Regions from separate parts of the Staphylococcus hsinchuensis genome, predicted to be linked through region 3. Evidence: riboswitches for the same ligand, from Rfam matches in the RefSeq annotation. Region 3 holds a riboswitch; each other region holds the start of a gene.
The links. A riboswitch is a leader RNA that binds a small molecule or an ion and turns the genes downstream of it on or off. The one in region 3 is predicted to bind thiamine pyrophosphate.

Region 1: it holds a riboswitch for thiamine pyrophosphate, as region 3 does, so the genes downstream of both, tenA (thiaminase II) here and QQM35_RS02620 (thiamine phosphate synthase) in region 3, are expected to answer to the same signal.
Region 2: it holds a riboswitch for thiamine pyrophosphate, as region 3 does, so the genes downstream of both, QQM35_RS06760 (ECF transporter S component) here and QQM35_RS02620 (thiamine phosphate synthase) in region 3, are expected to answer to the same signal.

The regions. Positions count from the first base shown of each region.
Region 1 is NZ_CP128355.1:27,459-30,748, reverse strand. It holds gene QQM35_RS00165 (single-stranded DNA-binding protein) at 1-243, shown strand, start outside; gene QQM35_RS00160 (transglycosylase family protein) at 733-1,425, shown strand; TPP riboswitch at 1,581-1,682, shown strand; gene tenA (thiaminase II) at 1,753-2,442, shown strand; gene thiD (bifunctional hydroxymethylpyrimidine kinase/phosphomethylpyrimidine kinase) at 2,435-3,256, shown strand; gene thiM (hydroxyethylthiazole kinase) at 3,246-3,290, shown strand, end outside.
Region 2 is NZ_CP128355.1:1,343,364-1,346,653, reverse strand. It holds gene auxA (lipoteichoic acid stability factor AuxA) at 1-386, opposite strand, end outside; gene graF (glycopeptide resistance-associated protein GraF) at 653-787, shown strand; gene QQM35_RS06765 (hypothetical protein) at 830-964, opposite strand; TPP riboswitch at 1,177-1,278, shown strand; gene QQM35_RS06760 (ECF transporter S component) at 1,361-1,936, shown strand; gene QQM35_RS06755 (ABC transporter ATP-binding protein) at 1,949-3,290, shown strand, end outside.
Region 3 is NZ_CP128355.1:521,883-525,172, forward strand. It holds gene xylB (xylulokinase) at 1-1,076, shown strand, start outside; TPP riboswitch at 1,178-1,288, shown strand; gene QQM35_RS02620 (thiamine phosphate synthase) at 1,358-1,942, shown strand; gene thiO (glycine oxidase ThiO) at 1,935-3,062, shown strand; gene thiS (sulfur carrier protein ThiS) at 3,040-3,240, shown strand; gene QQM35_RS02635 (thiazole synthase) at 3,242-3,290, shown strand, end outside.

The sequences.
Region 1 (3,290 bases), 490 kb from region 3:
AAGGTAGCTCAGAACATTGTTAAGTATGTCAATCAAGGATCGCTTGTCGCAATAACTGGTCAAATGCAATCAAGAAAATACGTTAAAGACGATCAAACACATTTTATTTCCGAGTTATACGTTGAAACAATTAAGTTTTTAACTTCAAAGCACAAGGATGAAATCGAACCCCACACTACAAAAGATAATCAAGAAATCCTCGAAGACACGATACAAGACAGTGACTTGTACGAAATCATTTAAAACTCCCCCTAATTTTAATACTTATCTATGTTGTTCATTATTAAATTAATACACATTTATTTCCTACTATCAATTATACTTCTTAAACATACTATCCTTCTTTAGACCTCCCCCAGCTATCGAAGGATAGATTTGTTATCAAAATGTCATACATAAAATGATGGAAATTACTAGAGATTTAAAACTTTTAAACTTATAAAATACTGTCATTGCAAATTAAAGGTAAATTTATGGTTAATAAAAACAGAATAATCAGATATTTTACAAAGGTATTACATGCACCAATTGATAGAATTGTCAGTAAAATTTGAACATAGCAAACGATAAAGAAATTATTAGCACTAATTATTGTAAAAGTACATGTAATCTATATGTAAAAATAAAGCTGTTATTTTCATTTGGCTGTAACCTACAAGGTGATTTAAGATGTTACATTGTATTTAGCAAATTAATCAAACAATTAATTATCTTATAGGAGGATTTATTGAAATGAAAAAAACAGTTATCACTTCAACTTTAGCATTAGGCTTAGGCGTAACTGGCGCAGTAGCAGGACATTCAGCAGATGCTGCAGAACAAAATATCAATAAAGCAGACTTAGCTAACAAAGCTCAACATAATCCAGAGTATTTAAATGAACACCCAGTACATTCAGGTGCTTATAACTATAACTTCAAATATGACAAATTACACTATGATTTCGAATCAAATGGTACTTACTGGTCATGGAAATACGGCTCTAACTGGTACGTAAATGGTGATCAAGGTTCAAACAACCAAACTCAAACTAAACAAGTTTCTCATAAATCAGTTGCTAAACCAGCTGTAAAACAAGAAGCTGCTCCACAAACAAAAGCAACTCAACAACCAAAACAAACAACAACTAAACAAGCTCAACCAGCTCAAAAAACAACAAACGAATCAGCTTCAACTGGTTCTTCAGTACATGTAAACAGTCATTTACAACAAATCGCTCAACGCGAATCACGTGGTAACATCCACGCAATCAACCCTTCATCAGGTGCAGCAGGTAAATATCAATTCTTACAAAGCACTTGGGATTCAGTAGCACCAGCTCAATACAAAGGTGTATCACCAGCAAACGCTCCTGAATCAGTACAAGACGCTGCAGCTATGAAATTATACAACACTGTTGGTCCTTCACAATGGGTAACTGCATAATATAAATTTTCATATAAATGAATATATAAGAAGAGTGGATACCGAATTCGGTATTCACTCTTTTTTATTATGTAATACTTTTAGATAGCTCAACAAACCGTTCTTTTGCAAATGAATAGTGGTTTTGTTATGGTTAATTTAACAAAATATTATAGAAAATCTACTAGGGGTGCCTATAGGCTGAGATGAATTATAGTGTTCAAACCCTTAAACCTGATTTGGTTAAAACCAACGTAGGGAAGTAGTTTCATTATAGTCGATTGATATTAACTATTATTAACTACATTCTTACGTTGAATGTAGTTTTTTTATTGAGGAGGATTCAACTTGTTATTTTCTGAAGAATTAAAAAAAGATTCGCAACCAATTATCAACGATATTTATAATGACCCTTTTATTCAAGATATGTTACACGGCGAATTACCTAAAGCAGCTACAAAATTTTATTTAAGAGCAGACGCTTCTTATTTAAAAGAGTTTGCGAATATCTACGCATTAATTATTCCAAAGTTATCATCATTAGACGATGTGAAATTTTTAGTGGAACAAATCCAATTCATAGTGGGTGGAGAAGTAGAAGCGCATGAAATATTAGCAGATTACGTCGGTGAACCATATGAAGAAATAGTACAAGAAAAAGTTTGGCCACCAAGCGGCGATCATTATATTAAACATATGTATTTCAATGCCTTTGCTAAAGAAAACGCAGCATTTACGATTGCAGCAATGGCACCTTGCCCATATGTTTACCAAGTTATTGCTAAACAAGCATTAAAAGATGATGCTTTAAATCAACAATCTGGTCTGAAAAAATGGTTTGAATTTTACAGTACTGAAATGGACGAATTAGTTGAAGTATTTGATGAATTAATGAATAAATTAACTGAACATTGTACAGAAGATGAAAAACAAGAAATTAAAGAATGTTTCTTACAAAGTACTGTGCATGAACGCAATTTCTTTGCAATGTCATATAATGAAGAAGCGTGGTCATTTGGAGGAGATGCACATGAATAAACCTAAAATAGCACTGACTATTGCAGGCACTGATCCTACAGGCGGTGCTGGTGTTATGGCAGATTTAAAATCATTCCATGCATGTGGTGTCTATGGAATGGCTGCTATTACAAGTATTGTTGCTCAAAACACGAAAGGTGTACAACACATTCACAACTTTGATCAAAGTTGGTTGGCAGAACAAATGGAGAGTATATTTGATGATGAATTACCTCAAGCGATTAAAACAGGGATGATTGCATCCAAACCCATGATGGAATTAATTCGTGATTATTTAAAGAAATATCCTGATTTACCTTACGTGATTGATCCAGTTATGCTTGCAAAAAGTGGAGATTCATTAATGGAAGATGACGCTAAAGCAGATTTACAAAATATATTACTTCCTTATGCAATGGTAGCAACGCCAAATTTACCTGAAGCAGAAGAAATTACTGGTTTAACTATTAATGATGAACAGTCTATTTATCAAGCAGGAAAAGTTTTTATCAATGAAATAGGCAGCAAAGGGGTCGTTATCAAAGGCGGCCATTCAGAAGATAAACAGAATGCAAAAGATTATCTTTTTACGCAAAATGATGTGTATACATTCGAAGAGCCACGTTATGATACAAAACATACACACGGTACAGGGTGTACTTTCTCAGCTGTCATAACTGCTGAACTTGCTAAAGGTAAATCTATTTATGAAGCGGTTCAAAAAGCGAAAAAATTCATTTCTTTAAGTATTAAACATACACCAGAAATAGGCCAAGGAAGAGGGCCAGTGAATCACTTTGCGTACATGAAAGAGGTCGGCTTAGATGACGAATAATTTAGAACAGTTAAGAACTCAAAATCCATTAGTG
Region 2 (3,290 bases), 820 kb from region 3:
AAACTATAAACTTGCGTCATTAATGCAATTGTAATGATGAAGAATAAAACACCTATGACTAAAAAGAAAATAGAAATATCGTAATCATAGCTCGTTGTTCTAAAAAGTGTTACGCCAATATAAATTAATGCAATTCCAAATAATATTATTAAAATAGCACTGATAATCGGGAAACTCCCAATATAATTACTCATCACACGAATTATTTCTCTAAAAAATGCATTTATAAAGTCCCATACATTATGAATATGTAAGTCAATCTTACCTTTACCATTTAATTTGTTTATTAATGATAAGTTCACTAAAATAATGAGACCTAAAAATAGAGAAACAATGCCAATAATATAACTGTATAATATCTCAGCGTGCTTCTTTAAAAAGGACATACCATTCACCTCAAGGTTATTATATATGAACATCGCGTTCTTGTCTTTAATAAATTAGCAAATAAGTCTTTAGTATGATATAAATACCTTATAATTTGCATATTTAAACTTCTACAATACATGTGACAAAAATTTTTAGTACAGAAATTCCAACGTCCTCCATTATATCGTCGACGTTATAACAATTGTTAGTGGTTTAATTTTATCGAAACGGGTAAATATAGAGTGAAACATATTTTACAAATATGGTAAGGAGTGTATGTGATATGAGTAAAGAAGAACAAAACAAACAAGCTGCCGAAGAAGCAAAAAAAGCTGAAGATAAATTAAAAGAACAACAAGAATCTAAAGATGAAGGTTCTGAAGAAACACAACAAGATATTCAAGACACATTAGACTAAAAAATAGATTAACGTCATTCCCTTTTACGTGAATGGCGTTTTTTAATTCATGATTTTTCTTATATTCAAATTACCACAAACATCTGCGTCTGAGACAATAATAGGTTTTTCAGACTTTTTATCAACTTGGCAGTAGATGTCTGAATTGAAAATGCGCTTATAACAAGCTTTTTTCAATCCTAGTCATCCTTCCCGTGTGGGACTACGAAATCTTTATTAGGAAATTCGATTTCTGTCCCACTCCCTTTTTGTCAATGAGTGAAACTACGAAATCTCTATAATAGAAATTTCGATTTCTGTCCCAGTCCCAATTTACGAAAAGAACATTCCATGATAACCTTGACAGGATGTAACAAAAGGCATACATTAGAATTAAAATTTAAATATAACATTCGCACTAGGGGTGTTTTGTGACTGAGATGAGGTAAACCCTCAAACCCTTCGAACCTGATCTAGATGAAACTAGCGTAGGAAAGTGTACCGAATCAATGTGTATACACAAACTGTGATTCGGATGCTTTCGTACGCACAATCTATTTTAGGTTGTGCGTTTTTATATTAGGAGGAAGAACAATGTCAAAAGGACTCAAATTATCAGAAATACTTGTTACCGTATTAATTGCTGTTGTCTTTGCGGTCATATATAACCTTTGGTATGTAGTTTACAATGCAATGAAAGTAACTGGGCTACATATTGAAGAGCTTTCTTATGGCGCATGGTTTATGGCTGCTGTTGTTGCGTACTTAATTATTCCAAAAGTAGGAATCGCATTATTAGCAGAGTTTGCTGCAGGCGCTGGGGAAACAATCATTACAGGAAAATTCGATCCCGCCGTAATGATTTATGCCTTTATCCAAGGTTTAGCTTGTGAGATTATATTCGCTATCTTTAGATATAAGTCTCGTTCAGCAATGGTCGCAATGCTCGCCGGATTATTAACAGCTATCTCTACATTACCTTTAGATTTTGCATATGGTTATTTAAATGAACTAGCAGGATGGAATTTAGCATTATATATTATTTTCCGTCTCATCGGAGGCATCGTAGTAGCTGGTTTATTCTCTTACTTAATCGTTAAGGCATTAGATCAGACAGGAGTAACGAGATTGTTTAGAACTTCAAACAAAAGTGACTACGACAATTTATAAGGGGCTCTTAATGTGATAATCGCAAAAAATTTACGACTTAAATATCCAAGTGTCGATCATAAAACATTTGATAATTTAAATTTAGAAATACCTGATAAACAAAAGGTATTACTTGTTGGTCCATCTGGCTCTGGCAAAAGCACTTTATTGAATGTTTTAAGTGGAATTGTGCCAGAATTAATCGATTTACCAATGAAATACGATAAACTCCAAATTGATAAACATTGTGGCATGATATTCCAAGATCCCGATGCACAATTTTGTATGCCTAAAGTATACGAAGAACTTGCATTTGTGTTAGAAAACCGTCAAGTGCCCAGAGATGAAATGGACAGACACATTGAAGAAGCCTTATCAGCTGTAGGACTAGATGTCGATAAAGAACAATACATTAACCATTTAAGTGGCGGTATGAAACAGAAGCTTGCAATAGCTGAAACATTATTGCAACAAGCCGACACACTGTTTTTAGATGAACCAACCGCGATGTTGGATATCGAATCTACCGCTGATTTGTGGAACAAAATTAAGGACTTATGGTCAAATCAAACTGTCATTATTGTCGAACATAAAGTTGAACACATTTGGCAACATGTGGACCGCGTTATTTTAATTAACTATGATGGTGCGATTGTTGCAGATGATACACCGATAAATATTTTAAACAATTATGAACATCTGTTATCTGAATATGGTGTTTGGCATCCGAAAGCATGGAACGCAGCACCACAACCTATTAAATACCAACCGCAAATAACAGATGATGATAAATTTGAATTTAAAGATACTCATATAAAACGGAGTAAACATGAACTCATCCACATCCCCTATCGAGAAATCGACTCAGGTGAATGGATTACGATTACTGGACGTAACGGCTCGGGTAAAACAACTTTACTTGAATCAATGATGCAGTTAATTAAATACGATGGGAAAATGTATTTTAATCAGAAAAAATTGTCTAAAATTAAAGAAGCAGCTCAACATATGTATCTCGTATATCAGAACCCAGAATTACAATTTATGACGAATTCTGTATATGAAGAAATCAATATTCAGTTTAAAAATCATAAAACAGATGAAAAGAAAGCGGACGCGTTAACACTATCAATGTTACAAACATTAGATTTAGAAAGAGTTAAATCTCAACACCCATTCGAGCTTTCAGTGGGTCAGAAACGACGTTTAAGCGTTGCGATTGCTTTAAGTTCTAATTCAAAGTTTATTATATTAGATGAACCTACATTCGGATTGGATAGTCATAATACATTCAATTTAATCAATTTATTTAATGAACGTATTACGAAAGGTCAAACGATTATCATGGTAACACATGATCCTGAAATCATATCAC
Region 3 (3,290 bases):
TGAAAGATAACGAACCTGATAACTGGCGTAAGATCAAAACATTCATGTTACCTAAAGATTATGTACGCTTTAAATTAACAGGCAACGTTCATATGGAATATTCTGATGCTTCAAGTACATTGTTACTAGATCCAAAGGAGAAGAAGTGGCGCAAAGATATTGCAGATCTGTTTGGAATTGGCGATATTTGTCCCGAACTTGTTGCGTCACAAGACTTTGTAGGAATGGTAGATAAGCTTGTTGCAGAGGAGTTAGGATTGAACGAAGATGTAGCAGTGTTTGCAGGTGGAGGAGATAATGCTTGCGGAGCACTTGGAGCTGGTATTATCCATCCGAATGACACGCTTTGTAGCATCGGCACTTCAGGTGTTGTATTGTCATGTGAAGATCAACAAAGTAAAGAATATAGACATAATATGCATTACTTTAACCACGTGTTAGACGATATGGACTATGTAATGGGAGTCACATTAGCAGCTGGTGGCAGTCTAAATTGGTTGAAGAATAATGTGTTAACGCAGTTTGATTATCCAGAAATTGTTAAAATGGCGAGCCAATCAACTGTAGGAAGTAGAGGGTTGCTATTTACACCGTACTTGTCAGGTGAACGTACGCCCCATGGAGATTCATCAATAAGAGGTAGTTTCATTGGCTTAAGTGTGATGCATACAAACAATGATTTGGCGCGTGCAGTAATTGAAGGTGTAACATACTCATTATTTGATTCTATTCAATATTTACGATCCCAAGGAAAGTCTATTGATCATGTTGTTGCCATTGGTGGCGGTGCTAGAAGTAATTTCTGGTTACAATTACAAGCAGACGTATTTAATACAAAAGTGAGTAAATTAAAATATGAAGAAGGACCAAGCATGGGGGCAGCGATTATAGCAGTAAATGGTCTAGGCTGGTACGAAAGTTTGGAAGCCGTGTTAAATCAATTTATTGTTTATGACACAACTTTTAAACCTGACCCAAAAATGCATGAACAGTATATGAACTATTTCGATATTTATCAAAACGTTTATCAACAAACACAATCAATTACATCAGAGCTCTTAAAACGTTCACGTTAAGTTGAACTTTTAGAGTTGAATTCTCGTCTAATTAAAGATATTATGAAGTTAAATGTGAATGACAATTATATTAAATTACAACGAAAAACTATAAATTATATATAAACCACTGGAAGTGCCTTTGAAGAAGGGCTGAGACCGAAGTAACGACGGAGGAATTCCTTGAACCTGATCCAGTTTATACTGGCGTAGGAAAGTGGCGTTACTATCAGCGAAATACTTTTATTAAACGTTATTTTTCCTACGGGAAAGATAACGTTTTTTTGTATAGAGGTGAGGAAATGTTTATTGCGATTACACCGTATAAAGTATTAAATGAGCATGATATTGAACATTATCGAAGGATTGAGCAAGATATAGACTTTCTAATGATTCGGACCCCGATGGAAGTTGAACTTTTAGTCGAATGGATTGAACAGTTAAAACTTAATTACTTTCCTATAAACAAAATCATTATTCATAGTGACATCGATGTGCTTGAACGATGTGAACTATGGGCAATTCATTTTAAAGAGCAAGATGCGAGAATAGCACAATTTAAACAAGATAATCCAAACGTTCAAGTAAGTGCATCAACACATTATGAAACTTCCGTGGGTGAGGCACAATCGCTAGGCTTAGACTTTGTATTGTTTAGTCATATTTTTGAAACAGGGTCTAAACCTGGTCAACCACCTAGAACGGATCAAGAAATTTCTAGTGTATTGAAATACGATATTCCCATAATAGCGCTAGGTGGGATAAACAGTAAGACACTCAAACATTTACCTCAAGGGTTTAGTGGAATTGCAGGCATTTCAATTTTTGATAAAGCGCATGAGGATGAACTGAGTGCTTTAAAGGAGGTGTGGCAAGATTATGTATGATGTCATCGTTATTGGGTCTGGTGTGATGGGCATGTCCGTTGCGAGAAAGCTAAGTGAAGCGGGTTTGCATATTGCAGTGATTGATCGTGATGTTCCTGGTATGCATGCTTCTTATAAGGCGGGTGGCATGTTAGGTGCTCAGAATGAATTTCTGGAAGATAGTGACTTATTCAAACTCGCCACACGTTCACAAAAGATGTTTAAAACTTTGAGTGACGAATTAAATTCTGAAGTTGGTATTGATATTCAATATATCGAAAGTGGTCTCATCAAATTAGCTGATGAGTCTAATGATAACGTTACAATTGAACAACAATATCAATTTTTACATCAACATAATCCTGATGTTGAGCTATTAAATGAAGATCGTATGCATCAATTAACAGGTGGTAATAGCCATTTAGCTAACCGGACAGCAATGTACATTCCAGACGACCATCAAATTAATGCAAATTATTATACGAAAGCATTATTTCATTCATTAAAAAGACGAAATATCGACCGTATCTTTAAAACGGAGGTCGAATCAATTCAATCAGTCGAAGGTGGAGGATACAAAGTATTAACACAAGACGATGTGTTAATCGGTCAACAAGTTGTCGTAGCTGGTGGTGCCTGGAGTGGCCAATTATTAGGGTCATACATCCAAGATAAATGCGTGACAGGTGTTAAAGGAGAAGTATTGTTAGTCGAACAACCACACCTCAATCTCGATACTACATTGTTTACGACAAGCGGTTGTTATATCGTCCCTAAACAAAAAGACCGTTATTTAATAGGAGCAACGAGCTATTTTGATGATTACTCAGTTGGTGTTTCTGAGGAAGGAAGAAATTGGTTATTAGAGCGTGCTACCAAACATGTCCCAGGATTAAAAGAAAGTAAAATCTTAAAGCAATGGTCAGGGGTAAGACCTTATTGCACAAATGAACAACCTATTATGGATGAAGTTTCAAGAGATTTATTTGTCATTACAGGTCATTACCGTAATGGAATATTACTTTCGCCGATTATCGGTGAACTGATGAGTCAATGGATACTTAATCAGCATAGACCTCAAATATTAGAAAGCTTTCAGATAGAAAGGAGGCAACGCAATGCATTGCATCATCAATGGTGATCAATTTACTTTCGATCAATCAATGAATATTCAAGAGATTCTCCAAAGCCTTGAATTAGATGAACAACGTGTGATTGTCGAGCACAATGAACAATTGATTAAGAGAGAACAATTCCCCAATCAAATCGTTAGAGAACAAGATCGATTAGAATTATTAGAATTTGTAGGAGGCGGATAAAATGTTAAAAATTGGACAATTTGAATTAAACTCTAGGTTATTATTAGGAA